Regions from separate parts of the Colwellia sp. MT41 genome, predicted to be linked through region 2. Evidence: riboswitches for the same ligand, from Rfam matches in the RefSeq annotation. Region 2 holds a riboswitch; the other holds the start of a gene.
What was found. Region 2 has a riboswitch for lysine ahead of lysC (lysine-sensitive aspartokinase 3). Riboswitches for the same ligand answer to the same signal wherever they lie in the genome.

Region 1 (9,772 bases), 1.2 Mb from region 2:
AGCTGAGCTTGGTAAATAGTAAACCCTTTGTCTTTTGCTATAACACGAGTATGGCCAATATATGTTTGCATGATCGCTTGATAGCGTAAAAAGCTATTGGCTACTATGGTAATGCAGCCTTGCTTATAAAGTTGTTTATTTATCCCCGCTAAAAAGTCTTCGCTGGCTTGATAGTGTGTTTTGACACCTTGATGAAAAGGCGGGTTGGAAACAACGTGTTTATATTGTTCGCTAACATCAGCTAGGCCATTTGAAGGGAATACCTGTGCCGATAAACCATTTAAAGCTAAGCTCTCTTGTGCTGACGTTAATGCTAAAGCACTGACATCAAGTAGAGACAACTTTGTATCGATAAATTTTTTGCCAATAAAGCAGCTAATAACACCTGCGCCACAACCAAAATCAAGTACTTTTCCCGCCATTTTTTCCGGTAAGTTACTCAATAATAAAGCCGTGCCTACATCAAGTTTTTGTTGGCTGAAAACGCCAGGTAGTGACGCTATTGTTAGTTCAATACCATCGACAGTAATATGGTATTTTTTAAACCAATCTTGCTCCTTGAAAACCGCAGATAATTTTTCTGGCTGAAATAAGCCCACAAAAAGCAGGCAGTGGCGAGCAGCATCGACTTTCTGACAACAAGTCAGTAGCTCTTTGGTTAATTTAGGTGCAGATTGAATGCCACCTTTTTTCTCGCCTACCAGTAATATTTTTGTGGTGTCATTTATGCAATGAGCAATCGTCGCTAGGGTGAAAGCTAATTCCACCTTACTTTTAGGGAACGCAATTATGACGAGATCATGGCACATTTTTGTTTGATAAGTGCTAGCGAAAGTAGCCTGTACCTTGTTTTTAGCAGTGTGGCCATGTTTTTTGGTGATTGCCTGATAATCGATGAAATTAGTATTAAAACAATTAATACTGTTTGGCTGATGTAGTTCAATATACGCATCAATGAAACCATCTTCAGGTAAATTAATCAACAAGGGTGCTTTAGCCAGCAGTAATTCACTATTACGTAATAAAACTTGGCTAGGATTCGACAAAGACATAGGGCAATAAATAGAGAAAGAATAAAGGTTATATTCTACGGGAAATTAGTATAAGGGAATAGGGCTATTTGCGCTAAGTTAATTGTACCCAAGTAAAAAAAATGCTTAAATAGTCAATGTCCCTAATTCCTATTTAGTGGTTAATTAACTTAGCACTAAATTTTAATAGGGCCAGAAGAGGAGCGTTAACCAGGTAATTACCGTTGTTTTGTTTGTATGGTTTTTTAATACAGTCAAAAACAGAGATCAAACTTTGTAGAGGGTAATGAGGGGGATTAACGCCGAGATAGATGGCTATTTGATTGGCTGTTTATCGGTTGTTTATTTTATACCTTATAAAGTAGTGGGCTGAATCCCAACAACTGTCACTTTGAACCATAACCATGTTGGTTGTTTAAGTGGGGAGCTTCTGGCCTTTGCATCTTAGCCAAAATGCCAGCCCCGCTGATGTTATGCTCTTCTTTGTAATTGCCCAGTACTCCGCACAATGTATTTAGCTTTATTAATCAAGCATGTTTAACCATGTCCGTAATAACACTAGGTACACATTATTTTCTATAGATTTTTATCAGATAAGCGGAGTGAAAAATGAACTGGCAAGATGTTTTAGCACAGTTGGAATCAGGTAGTTTACGAGCGGCAAACCAAGATGAAGCCGGTAATTGGCATGTCAATGTTGAAGTAAAACAAGGCATTTTAGCCGCATTTAAAGCCGGTGAAAATGTTGCTTTAAATGGTAATTATCAAGGATTTGTTGACAAACATAACTTACCCGCTCGCCAGTTTACACCAGAAGATGGCGTTCGTTTGGTGCCTGGTGGCTCATCAGTACGTGCTGGAGCCTATGTTGCTGAAGGTGTAATCATCATGCCACCAGCATACATCAATGTTGGTGCCTATGTTGATACCGGTACTATGGTAGATAGCCATGCTTTAATTGGTTCATGTGCGCAGGTGGGGAAAAATGTTCACATCTCAGCTGCCGTGCAAATTGGTGGGGTCTTAGAGCCTATTGGGGCTAGTCCAGTCATTATTGAAGATGATGCCTTTTTGAGTGCCGGTGTCGTTGTCGTTGAAGGTATAGTGGTTAAAAAAGGTGCGGTGTTAGCACCTGGTGTATCTCTTTCTAAATCTGTACCTGTTTATGATTGTGTAAACCAAGTTATGCGAGAAAAAGGCGCTGAAATACCAGAGCGTGCTGTGGTTGTTCCTGGTACCCGACCTGTCAAAGGTGAGTGGGCACAAGAGCTAGGTTTAAGCATGGCCTGTGCACTTATTGTTAAGTATCGTGATGAAAAAAGCGATGCATCATTAGAGTTAGAATCAATTCTGCGTTAATTAATCATCTAGTCGCTGTATGGTGCAATCTATGCGTCAAAAGTACTCATTGATAGTCATCAATTCTGTGCTTTTTTCTTTAGCTTGAACCATGCAGCTTAAAGCTGATTGATTAATCTATTCACTAGATTAACTAATTTACTAACTCGATTGAGTTTTAAGATTAAAGAAAAATATAATGACTAAAGCCACTTGGTTCGATACCAGTATTGAAAATTCCTTGCTTGAACATGTTTCTCCTGAAGACGAACAAGGCTATTTTGTTTATCAACTTGATGCACTTAAAGCGCATTTAGCCGCTTTGCAGCAGCAAGATGTTATTAAATTATGGTTTGCTGTTAAAGCAAATCCGCTATCAAAAATAATTCAAACCCTAGACTGTGCTGGTTTTGACTTTGATGTCGCCAGCGCCGGTGAATTAACGCAGGTACTCGCCCAAGGTGTAGATCCAAGCCGAGTGCTAAATACCGGGCCGGCAAAATCTAAAAAACAGCTAGCGGCGTTTATAAAACAAGGGGTGAGAACCTTTGTGGTAGAAAGTTTGAACCAACTTACTTGGCTTAATGAAGTAGTGCTTGAACAAGAATTATCATCAGGTGAGACTGATAAGCCAAAAGTGCTACTTAGAGTACAGCTGCAATGGCATGAAGGCGAGAAAAACCCACTCGGTGGTAATAGCTTAACGCCGTTTGGTCTATCCGTGTCTGAGTGGAAAAATATTCATGTCGATAGCTATCCTGCGTTGGCAATTTGTGGCTTACATATTTTTCAATGGGGCAATATGCTCAGTAATGAAAAAATGTTTTCATTATGGTCGCAAATGATAAGCCCGTTGACGGACTTAGCTAACAGCATAGGTATGACACTCGATATACTCGATTTAGGTGGTGGTTTAGGCATTGATTATTTAGGGGTAGGGCAAACGTTGTCTTGGCCGCGAATTATTGCTGACTTAGCCGTTATCAAAGCAAAGTCAGGTGTTAAAGAGTTGTGGCTGGAGTTAGGGCGCTTTGCCGTGGCCGAGTGTGGTTATTATGTCGTACCGGTAGTGGATAGAAAAATGAATTATGAGCAAGAGCAGCTGGTGTTAGCCGCAGGTATAAATCATTTACTACGCCCAGCAATCACCGAACAAACCTTTCCGGTACAAATATTACGCGCAGGTTTCTCTGCTGAAAATACTACTATGCAGGCTTTTGACCTACATGGTCCTTTATGTACTAGCATGGATAAACTTGGGCATTTACATTTACCTGCTGATATCGATGTAGGCGATAAATTAGTGTTTGGTTATTGTGGTGCTTATGGCTTTACTGAAAGTATGCCATTTTTTTTATGTCATGAATTAGCGGCTGAGTATGTTTATCAAGATGGCATTCTTACTCAAGTTAGAGCGGCTCAGCCAGCTTCATCTTATTTGGCATAGTTAAGGAATAGTTAAGGAATAGTTAAGGGAAGAAGATGAATAAATTTAGCAAAGAAGTTATGTCCGTTGGCGAAATGGCCAGTGGCACTAAACTAACTGTACCTGTTTATGCCTTTAAAGGTAAAAATAATGCTGCTGCCAGTGTTTATATACAGGCAAATATGCATGGTGCGGAAGTGCAAGGCAATGCGGTTATTTTCCAATTATTGGAACTACTACAGCACTGTAATTTGCAAGGTAATATTACCTTAGTTCCTTATGCCAACCCCATTGCTTGTAATCACAAAAATGGTGAGTATACCTTAGGGCGCTTTGATCCTATTACCGGAGTAAACTGGAATAGGATGTACCATTTTGATGAAAGTGTTATTGAGCCTTTTGTCCAACAGTACTTAGATGCCAGTGAAGAGGAAATAAAAGATAAATTTCAGCAACTATTGCTTAGTGAAGTTGAAAATAAGTTAAAACACAGCACCTGGGGGCTAACGACAGGTCAATGTATTGCTTATCAATTACAGCGCCTAGCGCACCAAGCTGATATAGTTTTGGACTTACACACAGGTCCAATTTCCAGTAAACATTTATATTGCCCTGAGTATGCACAAGCGAGCGCTAAATATTTTGATATTGAGCATACCATACTCATTCCCAATGATTTTGATGGCGCTATGGATGAGGCGACCTTTTGTCCTTGGTGGAGTTTACAGCAGGCCTATGAAAACTTGGGTCGAAAATTTACCATGGGCCAAGGGGTTTTTAACAAGGAAAGTTTCACCGTCGAATTGGGTTCGCAAGAGCAAATAGATTTAGATGTCGCCAAGCAAGATGCCTTAAGTATTTTATCTTATTTACAATATCAGGGTGTTATCGATAATAAGCAATATCAGCCACAAAAAATGACTCGATACGCAGGTTACTTGAAAGATTATAAAGCCTTATATTCTCCCATGGGCGGTATGGTCGATTACCTTGCTGAGTTTGGCAAGCCCTTAGCTGCCGGCGAGCCTTTAGTACGAATTCTGCGTATGGATAATTATGGTGATGGTGATGCCTTGCATTATGTGTCGCTTGAGCAAGAGGTTATCCCTATTTTACATTTTGCTTCTGCTAGCGTTAATCAGGGCACTGAGTTGTATAAGGTACTTTGTAATTACTTCGAACTTTAATTATGTACAGGATGTACGGTAGCTCGCGGAGATAGGGATATCTAGCAGCGAGCAAAACAGCATGTACGCGCTAACTCACTGGGACAATATATCTAGCAGCGAGATTATTAAAGCCGCTCTTTATGTTATTTATATCACTGGCTATATTTTTAAACTGAGTTGCAAGGCCGCACCAATAGTATCGTTATCGCCAGTGAAAGCGGCAATATCAATAGCAAATACCGCCCAAGGTGAAATGCCAATACCAGCCGTGTAAATATCGTCATCAATTTCATTTAAATCAGTACGATAACCTAAGCGAAATTGAATATGTTCATAGAAACGAAACTCAGCACCAACGCCAGCATATTTTGATGCCGCTAAAGCAGCAAACTGCGCTCGGTCGGTTAAGTCTATCTCTGTTGCTAGGCTTAGCCAACTATTTTGATAACTTAAACCAAAGACAGTGCTGTTTTTTAAAGTAAAAGTAATATTTTGTTCAACATGATATACGGTTTTTTTTAGCAAGTTATTACTGACCAGAGCCGCGTGCCATTGACGCTCTGCTCCCCAGGTTAGGTATAAACCTAAGTCAACATTGCTACCACTTTTATCGGTAATATTCTCGTCATTGCTGATCTCAAAGTCATCATCGTCAAATTCATTGATTTTCCCGCTATTATAATAAAGATCAATGCGTTGATATTTTAATTTTGCGCCAATACTGAAGTCATAATTGGCGTGTTTAATAGCAGGATAAGCAACCATAACACCCGCTTCGGCAATTGAATAGCCAAGGGTAGTTGTTGCTGACGCCAGATCATTTAAGTTTAAGTTAGCGGATAAAATCGCGTCATTTAAGGTTTTTTCATCGTCTTCGCTGTAGTCTAGTGTGCCAGCAATACGTCCGTATTGATTGGTAAATAAACCAAAACTTAAATACTGGTTAGGAATAATCATTTGGAAGTTCAAACCATTACGTACCTTTACTACTTTATTATCAATTTTTTTAAAGTCAGCAATAATATCATCTACTTGCTGATTTAGGTCATCATAGTAACTTTTTACTTGGTGTGTCGATTGAAAGTTTTGCAATTGAATGCCATTAATATCATTGGCTAAATTATCAAGGTTATCACTGATTTCTTTCGTGGTATCAACAACATCATATTTATCCGAGGCCATAATACCTATATTTAAAGAAAAGAAAATATCATCATAGTTATCAAATTTGGTCAGTAACGCAGGGTTACTCAATGATGAGGTAAAGTCCTGGGTTAAGCCGGTAAAGCCTTGCCCGGTACGTTTAGCGGTAAAGCTCTCTCCATAGCTAGGTAGTGCCATAGCCATGATCGAAATTAACAATAATGTTGGTTTAAATGTGTGCAGGCAGACAATATTTAACGGGGAGTAAGTCAAAGGGGCCATAAATAAATCCTTGTGCTAATAAGATAACATAACTACTTTACCCAAGAGAAATATAGGGTTAACTTGCCAAAGTATAGCGCAGCGGTGCTGTTTAGCCTGATGTTTCTATCGCTTTTTTATAGCTTTTTTTGTCGCAAGGGGGAAAGCTCTCTATGATAAAATAAGCAAGCATTGAGTTCATCTTATTAATGTTATACTATAACACTTATGGACTTTACCTTAGCTAAATATCAACTTAAAATAAATAAGCGAAAAATTCGCCAGGGCGTTATAACGCTCTTGCTCTTTTGTGCGACTTTTTTTTCTCATAGTGAACATTTTACTCAAGTTGACTTTGATGCCTTTGCAAATGTTGCCTCACATGACTGTCATTTATGTCAGCAAGGTCTAGATTCTCCGCCCAGCTCTATCAGGCTATACCCAGTAGCAACTAGCGTAGCTAGACTAAACAACGTTCGAATTATCAGTGTCGTGCTTGCCGCACCTGCTTATATTAACCCGCCGTTAAGAGCACCGCCAAGCTCGCTGTAATTTTCTTCTCGTGTATTTTATTGTGTGGGGCTTAGTGCCAGTAACTAAGCCCTCACCCAGCTAGCTGTCTGTGAAACTAAATTCTCAGCGCGGTATGCATCACCTAAAAAATTATCGGAAACCAGTTTATGTCTTTTTTTGCCAATCAAAAGAGTATCAATAGTCAAGTTAAATTCCCTCTGAAAAAAATTGTTAATACCGGAGTGCTGTCAACACTCGCAACAATGTTATGTTTTAGTCAAACCAGCTTAGCGCAGAGCCTATCAGGGGTAGTGCTTAATAAACAAGGCCAAGCTATTTATAATGCCAGAGTGGAACTAGCTAATGGTACACAGCAAGTACGTTCCAATGCTCAGGGGGCGTTTATCTTTACCGACGTTAAACAAGGCGTTTTTGAAGTTCATATTAGTGCTAAAAATTATGGGCATAGTAAGCAACAAATTATTATTAAAGAGCAAGATGTCACTGACCTAAAGGTGGTTTTGTCTGCTTCGGTGATGGAAATTATTGATGTACATGCAATGCCGTTACATAGCTCTTTAATTGAGTCGGCATTGCCTATTAATGTGCTCAGTGCCGATGAATTAAAAATGAAACAAGCGGCAACCTTAGGGGAAACGCTAAAAAATGAAGTGGGTGTTCATTCGAGTTATTATGGTCCCGTTGCCAGTACCCCCATTATTAGAGGCTTGGATGGTCCTAGAGTACTTATTACCCAAAATGGCTTAGACGTTGGTGATGCTTCACGTATTGGTCCTGATCACGTAGTAGCAACAGAAACAAGTACAGCAACACAAATAGAAGTATTACGTGGTCCAGCAACGCTATTTTACGGCAGTGGTGCAATTGGTGGTGTGGTTAATGTGGTGGATGAACGTGTACCAAGGAGTACTGACGATCAAATTGACTATTTGTTACAATATAACGATGTTTCCAATGAACGGCAGGGCTCAATTAATATCCAAACGGGTCGAGATAATATCGCTTTTCACTTGGATGGTTTTTGGCGTGACTCTAAAGATTATAAACTTGCTGGTGAGGCTGACTCCCATGAAGAACACCAGGACAATGCTGCCGAGTATGAAGAGCATGGAAAAATCCGTCTCGAAAATAGTGCCTCTACCAGCAGTGGGGCCACCTTCGGTACTAGTTATTTACTTGACGATGGCTTTATCGGTTTTTCTTATGGCTTTATGAGTAGAGACTACGGAATTCCTGGCCATAGCCATGAAGGGGAACATGCTGATGAACATAGTCAGCCGTTAACCCTGAGTGCTAGCCAAGATAGCGGTGTTTATGCAAAAATGCAGCAAGATAGATGGCAAGTGCTGGGCGAGTTTAATTTTGAACAAGCCTTTATTAGCCAGGTCGGCACAAAATTCTCCTACAGTGATTATCAACACCAAGAAATTGAGTCAGGCTTAGTTGGCACAACTTTTAGCAATAAAAGTACGGAAGCGCGTATTGATCTTTTTCATCGCGATTTTTCTGGTTGGCAAGGAGCCTGGACTATTCATTATAAAGCATCAGACTTTAAAGCTCTCGGCGAAGAGGCTTTTTCGCCACCCGCTAAATCGGCAATGTTCGCCGCGGCTTGGTTAGAAGAGAAACATTTTGGTCCGGTATTATTGCAATTGGGCGCTAGAATAGAGCAAGTCACTATCGATGCTGATGATAGCTTGATCGGCTTTGCAGATAGCCATGTATTGCCTACAGAGCCAACACATAATGAGCAACATCAAACATTAGTATCATTTGAACGGCAATCATTTACCCCGATTAGTGCTTCAGCAGGTTTAGTCTGGGATTACCAATCAGGTTATAACTTAGGGTTTTCACTGGCACTGTCACAACGTGGCGCCTCGTCCGGCGAGTTATTTTCATTTGGTCCACATATAGGCACAAACACTTTTGAGGTAGGCGCAATGTTTGCTGTGCATCAAGACGGTGATGAAATTCAGGTCGAGTTAGCTGAGCAAGTACCCAGGGTCGAAACATCGCTTAATCTGGATTTGACCTTACGGAAATTTAACGGTGATTTTGGTTATGTTATTAGCGCATTTTATAATCGTATTGATGATTATTATTACCAGAAAAATACTGGCCTATTTTTTGTCGAAGAGCACGTCCATACTGTTGCAGAAGCAGATGAAGATGAATCAGGCTTACCTATCTTAGTTTATCAGCAAGCTGATGTGCATATGTATGGCGCTGAAGCTGAATTTGTTTATCAAGTGTCATCGGCGGTTAAAACCAGCTTAATTGCTGACTATATTCGAGCTAGGCTTATCGATAATGACGAAAAGGGTAATCTACCGCGTATTCCTCCGATGAGGCTTGGTGTTATTGTGAATTATCAAGCGGATAAATTTGCGAGTGAACTGAGTGTTAGCCACTACTTTGAACAAACAGATATTGCTGAGTTAGAAACCACAACAGATAGCTATACTATGGTTGATGCACATGTTAATTATTATATTGCTGGCGTTGGTGATGATTTAACCCTGTATTTGAAAGGGCAGAATCTAACCAATGAACATGCCCGGGTGCACTCGTCTTTTATAAAAGAGATTGCGCCATTACCTGGTCGTAATTTCAGTATTGGCATTCGTGGCAGCTTTTAACACCTTTGATATAATCTTTATGGTGTCTTAACGCAGCTTAATCACCTTTAGCAAAGGGCTATAACCATGTTGTAGCCCTTTTTTATGACCATTAAATAGAGCTTGGGTTACTAGCTGTAGCACTATCGTATTACCTGGTATAAAGCCGAGCATGGGTAAGTGAGTGAATTATTGACAGTGTTGCTTGTCAGGACCCGACGATTGTTTTAGCAGGTTACTCATAGAAAA
Region 2 (9,772 bases):
TTAAGTCGTTATTGGTCAATGACATCAATTTATTTGCTTACCACCTACCGCTAGATATTCATCCTACCTTGGGTAACAATGCCCAACTTGCTAAGTTATTTAACATTGAAAATGTCGCGCCACTTGAGCTGGGCAACCCATTAAGTGTGGCTATGCAGGGCAGCTTTAAACAAGAGTGGCGTGGCGAAGACTTTGCTACGCTAATAAATACTACCCTTGAGCGCGAATGTTTGCATATAGCCCCACCGAGTAATAAGCCGATAAAAACCATTGCTTGGTGTTCTGGCGGCGGGCAAGGTTATATTGAACTTGCTGCTGAGCAAGGCATTGATGCCTTTTTAACGGGAGAGGTTTCTGAACAAACCACGCATATAGCTCATGAAATGGATATTCACTGCTTTGCGGCCGGTCACCATGCCACCGAGCGTTACGGCATAAAGGCGTTAGGTGAGCATTTGGCCAAGGAGCATGGGCTTGAGGTGCTATTTGTTGATATTGATAATCCCGTTTAAGGTTTGCTGGACTCAACTCAACTCAATAGCAGCAACTATCTAACGGGGAAGTGTCTGAGCAAACCAGCCGTACTAGCCATATTATTGCTCATTAGATGATATACACTGCTTTGCGGCCGGTCACCATGCCACTGAGCGCTACGGTATAAAGGCGTTAGGTGACATTTGGCCAAGGAGCATGGTCTTGAAGTGCTATTTGTTGATATTGATAATCCCGTTTAAGGTTTAAGGTTTAAGGTTTAAGCTGGGCTCAACTTAGCTTAACTCAACTCAATAGCAGCAACTATCTAACGGGAAAGGGTCTGAGCAAACCAACCGTACTAGCCATATTATTGCTCATTAGATGGATATTCACTGCTTTGCGGCCGGTCACCATGCCACTGAGCGTTACGGCATAAAGGCGTTAGGTGAGCATTTGGCCAAGGAGCATGGTCTTGAAGTGCTATTTGTTGATATTGATAATCCCGTTTAGTAGCTAACAACAGGCTAGTTGCCGTTTTATAATGTAGTTTCTTAATTAAAAAGCGACTTAAACCATTGCACTAATAATCCTAAACTTTCATACCAGGCAATAGTGCTCTGCTGTAATTTTTTACTGTCTGGTACATAATATGCCCAGCTTTTGCTACTGTCTGGATTTTTAACCCAGTAACCTGTGGGTGCCGCAATAGGGTAAATACCTTGTGCCTGAAAGTAATTCATTGCTCTAGGCATATGGTCGGCATTAGTCACCAGTATTATTTTTGTACCTTGCACCCTAGGCGCAATCAGCTCTGCTTCTTCTTCAGTATCCTTGGGGAAGTTCTCCGTAATAATTTTTTGTGCCGGCACACCTAAAAGTATCAATGATTGCTTGACGGTTTCAGCATTTGATACCGGGTTATGGCCACCATAGCCAGAAGTGATTATTCTTGCTTCAGGGTGCAATTGATATAGTCGCAAGGCTTCAACCATGCGCTGTAATGAACAAGTACCTAGTTGGCTGGTAACCGGTAAATTGCTATTGTTAGTATGGCGACAACCTAGCACGACAATATAATCGATACTGTCATTGCTGCTAACATAAGCAGGGTAATCATTTTCAATCGCGGTCATAACTGTATCAGAAAAGGGTGGAAAAGCGCTGATCAGTAAAATAAAAATGGCCGCCGATAAGCTTTTTATGCTTTTTTTGGGGTTTCTCCCATGAAGAAAGAGGGCAAAAATAAGTAATAACAGCACTATATTAATAGGCATGATTAAGACAGTGATGATCTTTTTAAGGAGAAATAAATCCATGATTTTGTTAACTTACCGACAACATTGATATAAAACTACTATATCAAGTATTGTGCTAAAGTTCTTGTTGAAAAAATGTCCATTGGCAAAAAAACTGTTGCAATAATAGCCAAAATAGGGTCTAATATGGCGTATTGCGGTTTAGGGTTAATACTCTATATTTCAACACACCAGAAGAGGTGCGAAACTGAGGTAGAAAACGTGAGGAACCACACTTCCTATGACCGTTTTCGAGGGACGTTATCGCCGAGAGTATTTGATGGTGGGCTTAAATACTCGGTCACTAAGGTTGAATCCTTAGGGCTGTCACCTGACGTATTTGTTAAATATAACCTAGTTTATTAGGCATTATTAGCATTAAGTAAAAGGGTGGAGAGCTTCTGGCTGAAAAAGTTTCGTCTCATTTTCCGTTTATGAGCTGGGTCTGCTAACAAGGCAGAATACCCCATGCGCTAACTACTCAGTCACGCTCTTCCAATCGCTAGTTTACTCAATTATTCATTCAGTAAAGAGTTCCGCAAAAGCTCGGTAACTAGCTAGTGTTTTTAGGGGAGAAATTTGTGAATCTAGTACAATCTATATCATCATTAACCGTAGCCAAGTTTGGCGGCACCAGTGTTGCCGATTTCCAAGCCATGCTGCGTTGCGCAAATATTATTAAAAATGATACCAATAATCGCTTAGTGGTTGTTTCCGCCAGTGCTGGCGTAACCAACTATTTGGTGCGCTTAAGTCAGGAAAATGTTGCTGTTGATGAGCAAAAAGACATTGTGGAAAATATTCGTACCATTCAAGTTAATATTACCCAGCACCTAGCCAAGGACGTTGCCAGTGAGCTTAATCAAGAAATAAATAGCTTGCTTGATGAATTAACCCAGCAGGCTTTAACACAATCACTACAATTTAGCCGTAAAACTACCGATGCGATCCTTGCCTTTGGTGAGCAATTAAGCTCACGTGTTTTTACCCAAGTTCTCCAGTCGATTAACGTAGCGGCTGAGTATTTTAATGTTCAACAAGTGATGAAAACCAATAGTTTATATGGTAAAGCTGTGGTTGATATCAAGCTGCTGGCAACACAAAGTGCACAATTATTAGTACCTAAACTTCATGATAAAGTTATTGTGACCCAAGGATTTATTGGTCAAGATAGTCAAGGCCATACCACTACGCTAGGGCGAGGCGGTTCAGATTATTCAGCCGCATTACTGGCTGAAGCGATAAATGCCGATAATTTGTCTATTTGGACCGATGTAGAGGGTATTTTTACTACCGACCCACGTATTACCGATCAAGCTAGAGCGATTAAAGAAATTAGTTTTGGTGAAGCGGCCGAAATGGCAACCTTTGGCGCTAAAATATTACATCCAGCGACCCTTATTCCGGCCATGCGTTGTAATATCCCTGTTTTTGTCGGCTCAAGTAAAGAGCCGGAAAAGGGTGGTACGCAAATTAAGCAAAAAGTCGATTCCAACCCTACCTATCGTTCAATCGCTTTGCGACGTGAGCAAACCTTAGTGACGGTAAAAAGTCCTGCTATGTTACATGCCAGTGGTTTTTTAGCGAAAGTATTTACTGTGTTAGCAAAACATGACCTGAGTGTTGATTTAATCACTACCAGTGAGATCAGTGTTGCCTTAACCTTTGATAACCCAAGTGGCTCAACACAATCATTAATTACCAATGCAGTTGTTACTGAATTAGAACAGCTTTGTGAAGTGAGTGTCGAGCATGGCTTATCACTTGTTGCGGTTATTGGTAATGGTTTAACGTCTGCGAAAGGTATAGGACAAAGCATTTTTCAAACGATAAATGATATCAATATTCGTTTGATTTGCCATGGCGCTAGTGCCAATAATATATGCTTTTTAGTTGCTGAAGCTGATGCCAATTCTGTGGTTGAGAAATTGCATAATAGCTTGTTTTCCTAAACTATAAATTAATAACACCTTATTTAGCCCAAAGCTTATGTTAACAGCCTTGGGCTATACATAGCGCAACCCGCCTAATTACTTAAAGGTTCAGCGTTTAATTAGCTATATTCTCAATAAGCTGATCAAGTGTCAGGTTTAATGCTTGCAGTTTTTCGGCAGACAAGCCAGTCACAGCAAACATTTTAGCGGGAATATGTTCGGCGCTTTGTTGCAAGTCAATGCCTGCTTGAGTGAGCTTGATAAGCACTATTCGTTCATCTTTTGTCTGACGTTCTCGCTTGATAAGCGCTTGCTTTTCCATACGTTTCAATAACGGCGAAAGGGTGCCTGAATCTAAATCAAGCTGACCGCCTAAGTCTTTAACCGAAATCCCCTGTCGATATTGCCATAACACCATCATGACTAAATATTGCGGATAGGTTAACGCTAACTCTTTTAATAGCGGAGCATAAAGGCGGCACATTAATTTATTCAAACTATACAGGCGAAAACATAATTGCTTTTCTAGCTGTAAATTATTACTCATTGCTTATTCTCAATTAGTTTTCAGCGGCACTGACAATAACTTTTCAATATCAGCGGTTATTGCTTCAGGTTTAGTTGTTGGTGCATAACGTTGTACAACTTCACCTTGGCGATTAACTAAAAATTTAGTGAAGTTCCATTTAATTGATGTAGAGCCGAGGATGCCAGGCGCTTGTTGTTTTAAATAGTTAAATAGTGGGTGAGCGTTATTACCGTTGACCTCTATTTTATTAAATAAAGGAAATTTAATGTTGAAGTGTAAATCACAAAACTGCTGAATTTCTTCATTACTACCACTTTCTTGGTGCTTAAATTGGTTACAAGGAAAGGCCAAAACTTCAAAACCCTTTGTTTGAAAAGTATCATGCAGTGTTTGTAAACCCTGATATTGTGGGGTGAAACCACATTTGCTGGCAGTATTAACGATAAGTAATACTTTATCGCTAAACTGAGTTAAATCAGTCGTTTCTTGTTTATTGTTCTCAACTGAAAATTGATAAATATTACTCATATCCGTTATCTCCTAAAGATAAAATAGCAAGCTAGTTTGACTAAGCAAGCGGTCGCTATTATAGCGGCAATTTAAATTTTACACTATTTGATTGCGTGCAACCTAATTGGCATTGTAGATGAAAAACTGCTGGTTTGCAAAGATGCTAGAGCAAAATAGTAAACTATCGTAAACTGACGCTATTGAATGAATTAACGAATTAATCAGTTAAAGGTTGGCATATGAAAGTAGCGTTTATTGGTCTAGGTGTCATGGGCTATCCCATGGCGGGACATTTGCAACAAGCGGGTCATCAAGTTTGTGTTTATAACCGGAATCACGATAAAGCCCTGGCTTGGCAGCAAGAGTTTGATGGTGATATTGCGACAACACCGGCATTGGCTGTGAATGATTGTGAAATTGCCTTTTGTTGCGTCGGCAATGATGATGATGTTCGTCAAGTTGCTTTAGGTGTAGATGGCATTTTTACTGGTCTAGCTAAAGAGAGTATATTTGTCGATCATACTACGGCTTCGGCGGAGCTAGCGCGTGAATTAGCGGCTATTGCCAAAGAACAAGATAAGTTCTTTCTCGATGCGCCAGTTTCTGGTGGTCAAGCGGGGGCGGAAAATGGCATTCTTACGGTAATGGTTGGTGGCGATGAAAAGGTATTTGATAAAGCTGAGCCGGTAATGGCGGCTTTTGCTCGTTTCAGTCAATTGATGGGAGCCGTTGGCTCAGGTCAATTAGCCAAAATGGTCAATCAAATTTGTTTTGTTAATACCGTACAGGGTTTGGCCGAAGGCTTAAATTTTGCACAAAAAGCAGGCTTGGATACCGATAAATTACTGGCAACTATTGGTCAAGGCGCTGCTGGCTCTTGGCAAATGGATAATCGTGGTAAAACAATGTGCGCGCGTGAATTTGATTTCGGCTTTGCTGTTGACTGGGTCAGAAAAGACCTAGCCATTGCTTTTGCCGAAGCTGAAAAACTAGGTGCTGACTTAACGGTGACTAAGCAACTGGATGGCTACTACCAAGAAATTCAAGACAGTGGCGGTAACCGCTGGGATAGCTCGAGTTTAATTTCTCGCTTTAAACGCTAAAGCCTCAGCTTATTTAAAAGGCGCTTAATTGCGCCTGTTAATATTAATATTAATATTATTTTTATCCTTGTACATATTCATATAATGCTTTGAGTACCGACATCTTAGCTTTATCTTTTTCATGCTCGTGCGCTAAATTTTCAATCTTCATCATAAATTCATCCAGTGACAAAATACCTTTACCACCGTATTGCATTTTATTTTGGCAGTAATCCTGCCATTTTTGTTGCTCACTTGTAGATAAAGTGAGTGGGAAGTTTCTCGCTCGATAACGAAATAACAACACGCCTAAACGCTCATCTTGAAATTCAAACGGATGGTTAGCTAATTGCTCTGGCGTTAAACCGCGCAAAATATCCATTTGCGCTTTATCGCTATGGCTAAAGAACTTACCGCCATATAATGCTTGCTCGGCATCTACGTCAGTATTATCAAAATCAGAGCTGGCAAAAACATCACTGAGCTTATCTCTCAGTTCAGCATGCTTTTTTAATAACGCTAAATTTTCTAAACAAAAATCCCTTGGTATGGCCAAACGCTCGGCATTTTCAGGTAATAGGGTTTTTGCAGGTGCGATCATCGGACATTTATTTACATGAATAAGTTTAACCGGAATAGGCTTTTCGTCCGGCGCTAACTCATCATGACGGGTATATAAACGCGCTTTTATTTCTTCACTGCTAAGTGTTAATAAAGGTGTAATATCTTGGGCCAAATCGACACAAATAACCGCATTTTTATTAACGGGATGATAAATTATCGGTGCAAACCAACTGGTACAACCGTGTGCCGAGGATATTTTACTTGAGGTATGGACAATGGGGGTCATGTCTGCGGTATTGATCAAATCTTTAACGTGATTTTTATTTTTTAAGTTAAAAATAAACTCATAGAGTTTCGGCTGTTTTTCTTTGATCAACTTTGCCATAGCAATAGTGGCGTAAACATCACTCATGGCGTCATGGGCAGACTCATGACTAATACCATTGGCTTTGGTTAATAACTCTAAGCGAAAACTAACAACTTCTTCGCCGTCGCGATCAACGGTTGGCCAGTTAATACCTTCAGGGCGTAGGGCATAAGTGGCCCGCACCATATCGATAATATCCCAGCGGCTATTGCCATTTTGCCATTCACGCGCATAAGGGTCGTAAAAGTTACGGTAAAATAAATAGCGAGTAACTTCATCATCAAAGCGAATATTGTTATAGCCAGCGACACAAGTATTAGGCGCTGAAAATAATTCATGTATGCGCGCAGCAAATTCTGCTTCGGTTAGCCCTTCACGTTGTGCTTTTTGCGGCGTTATACCGGTAATTAAACAAGCTTCCGGGTGTGGCAGGTAATCAACCGGCGGTTGACAATAAAACATTTCTGGCTTGCCAATAATGTTTAACTCGAGATCGGTACGAATGCCGGCAAATTGAGAAGGCTTATCAAACTTTGGCGATATACCCCAGGTTTCATAATCGTGCCAAAGAATTGAGGGCTGTTCGGTGTTGTTCATTAATGTGAGCTCTTATTTTTTAGTTCTTTAAATCAAGGTGTTTAGTCTAGTTGTTAGTTGTTTTACGCATTTTGGAACAATTATTTTTTAATATTTTACCATGATAAACCATCTCGTATTACATTGGCACGTTATCCTGATATTTCCTGGTAACAAACATGTAATCGTTGGCAAAATTGCGTTTACAGCTGAGCATTTTAACCTGATATTTGTTGAATAAATTGACTTAAAGATGAAGGGAACACACCGAAACCTATCACTAAAAATAATATAAGTATATTAAGTGATAGGCTACTGCCAGATGAATTAATTTCCTTTAATTTTAATTCATCTGCGGGGGTTTTTAACATCGCCATAATCACTCTTAAATAATAGAATAAGCCAATAATACTGCTGAGCACTAACGCAGATAATACCAGCCATAATTGTTGACTGACCGCAGCCATGACCAAATAGAATTTCGCCATAAAACCTAAGGTTAAGGGGATACCTGCTAAGGAAAGCATTAACAGCATTAACGTGATGGCGATAACAGGGTGGTGCCAGAATAAACCGGCTAAATCATCGAGTGTTTTTATTTTTGGCAATTGCATAAAGATAGAAAAAACACCGACTAGGGTAAATAAATAGGCCACTAAATAAAAAAAGAGGGTTTGCGTATTAAAGCTTTGGCTGGAAAATTCAATGGCATTGTTATTTATTAATAACAACACTATTAATAAATAACCAAAGTGTGCGATAGAAGAGTAAGCCATTAAACGTAACAGATTTTTTTGTAATAAGCCTAAGAAGTTACCGATAAACATAGAGGCAATCGCTACCATAGATAAAATATCTATAATGATTGGATATTGTTGCCAATGTCCTAAAGTGACTAAGCGCCATAATATAATGAACGCCGCTAACTTTGATAAAGTTGCTAACATAGCCGCAGTCACCAGCGGTGCACCTTCAAATAAGTCAGCAACCCATAAATGACAGGGCACTAAAGAAAGTTTAAAAAATAGCCCGGTAAAAATAAAAATGATCGCCGTTATAATAGCCCACGGAGGTAAAATTTGGCTCGAAGTATTTGGCAGCAAGTTTGAAAAAGATAAAGAGCCAAATTGAAGATATAAAATAGCCGCGCCCATTAAAATAAAGGCGGAAGCAAGGGCTGATAAAATTAAATATTTAATGCCTGCTTCTTGTGCTTTTTGATCAGGGCCACAATAAGCAATCAAGCCAATAAACGACAGGCTCATTAATTCTAAGCCGAGAAAAAAACTGGCAAAATGATTACTCGAAACCATGATCAAACCACCGATGGTGGTGAATAAAAACAGTAAATAATATTCCTCTTTTTGCTCGTTTATGGTTTTAAGCCAATGATAAAGTTGCGCCCAAATTAAGCCGACCACCATTAATAATAATAGCGAGACAAAGCTTGTTTGGGCATTCAAAACAAATAAAACATCGCTAGTATCAGCATGATTTTGTAAAAATAACTGCGTTAATAAGGCAAGAAATAAGCTGAGTCCTGAAATTAAATAGCTGGTGATATGGCTTCTTTTAAAGCACAGCTGAATTAATATCATCAAGGCACCACACATTAAAATGAATGCAGGGTAATAATTTACATTCATAATAAAGCTCCAATATCAGCGGCTATAAAGTTCAGTTTCATCAAGGTAATCGGCACCAAATCAAAAAATGGTTGCGGGTGTAAGCCTAAATAAATGAGAATAAAACACATAGAGATAAGGGTGCACCACTCTTTGGTATTGGTGTCGGTTATTTTACTGTCGTGTGGACGCTTTATTGGCCCAAAAAAGGTTTTATAAATTAATAATAATGAATACACCGCCGCTAAAATTAAACCTGATGCGGCAAATATGGTCAGTATAGGGTATTGCTCAAAACTGCCCACTAATATCAAAAATTCAGCAACAAAGTTGCCCAAACCTGGCATGCCTAAAGAAGCAATGCCAAAAAACAAGCCAAAAGCACTGAGCTTAGGTAAATTAAGCCATAAGCCGCCTAGCTTATTGAGATCTCTGGTGTGGTATCTATGTTGTATCATGCCAACCAAAACAAATAATGCTGAGGTACTGATGCCATGGGCTAACATTTGCATAATTGCCCCTTGCAGGGCATAAATATTTAAAGCAAAACAGCCTAATAAGACAAAGCCCATATGACTGACACTTGAATAGGCCACTAAACGTTTTAAGTCAGTTTGTACAAAAGCCATCATAGCGCCATAGATGATGCCAATTACGCCTAACAACATCATAAAGGGCGCGAGTTGTATCGATGCCTGTGGAAATAACGGCAGCACAAATCGAATAATGCCATAACCACCGGTTTTTAATAATACTGCTGCGAGTATGACACTGGCGGCGGTGGGGGCTTGAGTATGAGCATCGGCTAACCAAGAA

Region 1: another riboswitch for lysine. It lies ahead of CMT41_RS15700 (2,3,4,5-tetrahydropyridine-2,6-dicarboxylate N-succinyltransferase); the one in region 2 lies ahead of lysC (lysine-sensitive aspartokinase 3).

Annotation. Positions count from the first base shown of each region.
Region 1 is NZ_CP013145.1:3,701,003-3,710,774, reverse strand. It holds gene CMT41_RS15705 (methyltransferase) at 1-1,052, opposite strand, end outside; lysine riboswitch at 1,220-1,469, shown strand; gene CMT41_RS15700 (2,3,4,5-tetrahydropyridine-2,6-dicarboxylate N-succinyltransferase) at 1,641-2,390, shown strand; gene CMT41_RS15695 (PLP-dependent decarboxylase) at 2,569-3,816, shown strand; gene CMT41_RS15690 (succinylglutamate desuccinylase/aspartoacylase family protein) at 3,852-4,982, shown strand; gene traF (conjugal transfer protein TraF) at 5,124-6,389, opposite strand; gene CMT41_RS15680 (hypothetical protein) at 6,597-6,920, shown strand; gene CMT41_RS15675 (TonB-dependent receptor) at 7,049-9,544, shown strand; gene CMT41_RS15670 (ABC transporter substrate-binding protein) at 9,713-9,772, opposite strand, start outside.
Region 2 is NZ_CP013145.1:2,528,128-2,537,899, reverse strand. It holds gene CMT41_RS10825 (Nif3-like dinuclear metal center hexameric protein) at 1-512, shown strand, start outside; partial or broken gene CMT41_RS18705 (Nif3-like dinuclear metal center hexameric protein) at 859-984, shown strand; gene CMT41_RS10820 (ElyC/SanA/YdcF family protein) at 1,026-1,790, opposite strand; lysine riboswitch at 1,957-2,178, shown strand; gene lysC (lysine-sensitive aspartokinase 3) at 2,351-3,721, shown strand; gene CMT41_RS10810 (MarR family winged helix-turn-helix transcriptional regulator) at 3,819-4,250, opposite strand; gene CMT41_RS10805 (glutathione peroxidase) at 4,260-4,760, opposite strand; gene CMT41_RS10800 (NAD(P)-dependent oxidoreductase) at 4,982-5,845, shown strand; gene sbcB (exodeoxyribonuclease I) at 5,907-7,352, opposite strand; gene CMT41_RS10790 (NADH-quinone oxidoreductase subunit N) at 7,550-8,977, opposite strand; gene CMT41_RS10785 (complex I subunit 4 family protein) at 8,974-9,772, opposite strand, start outside.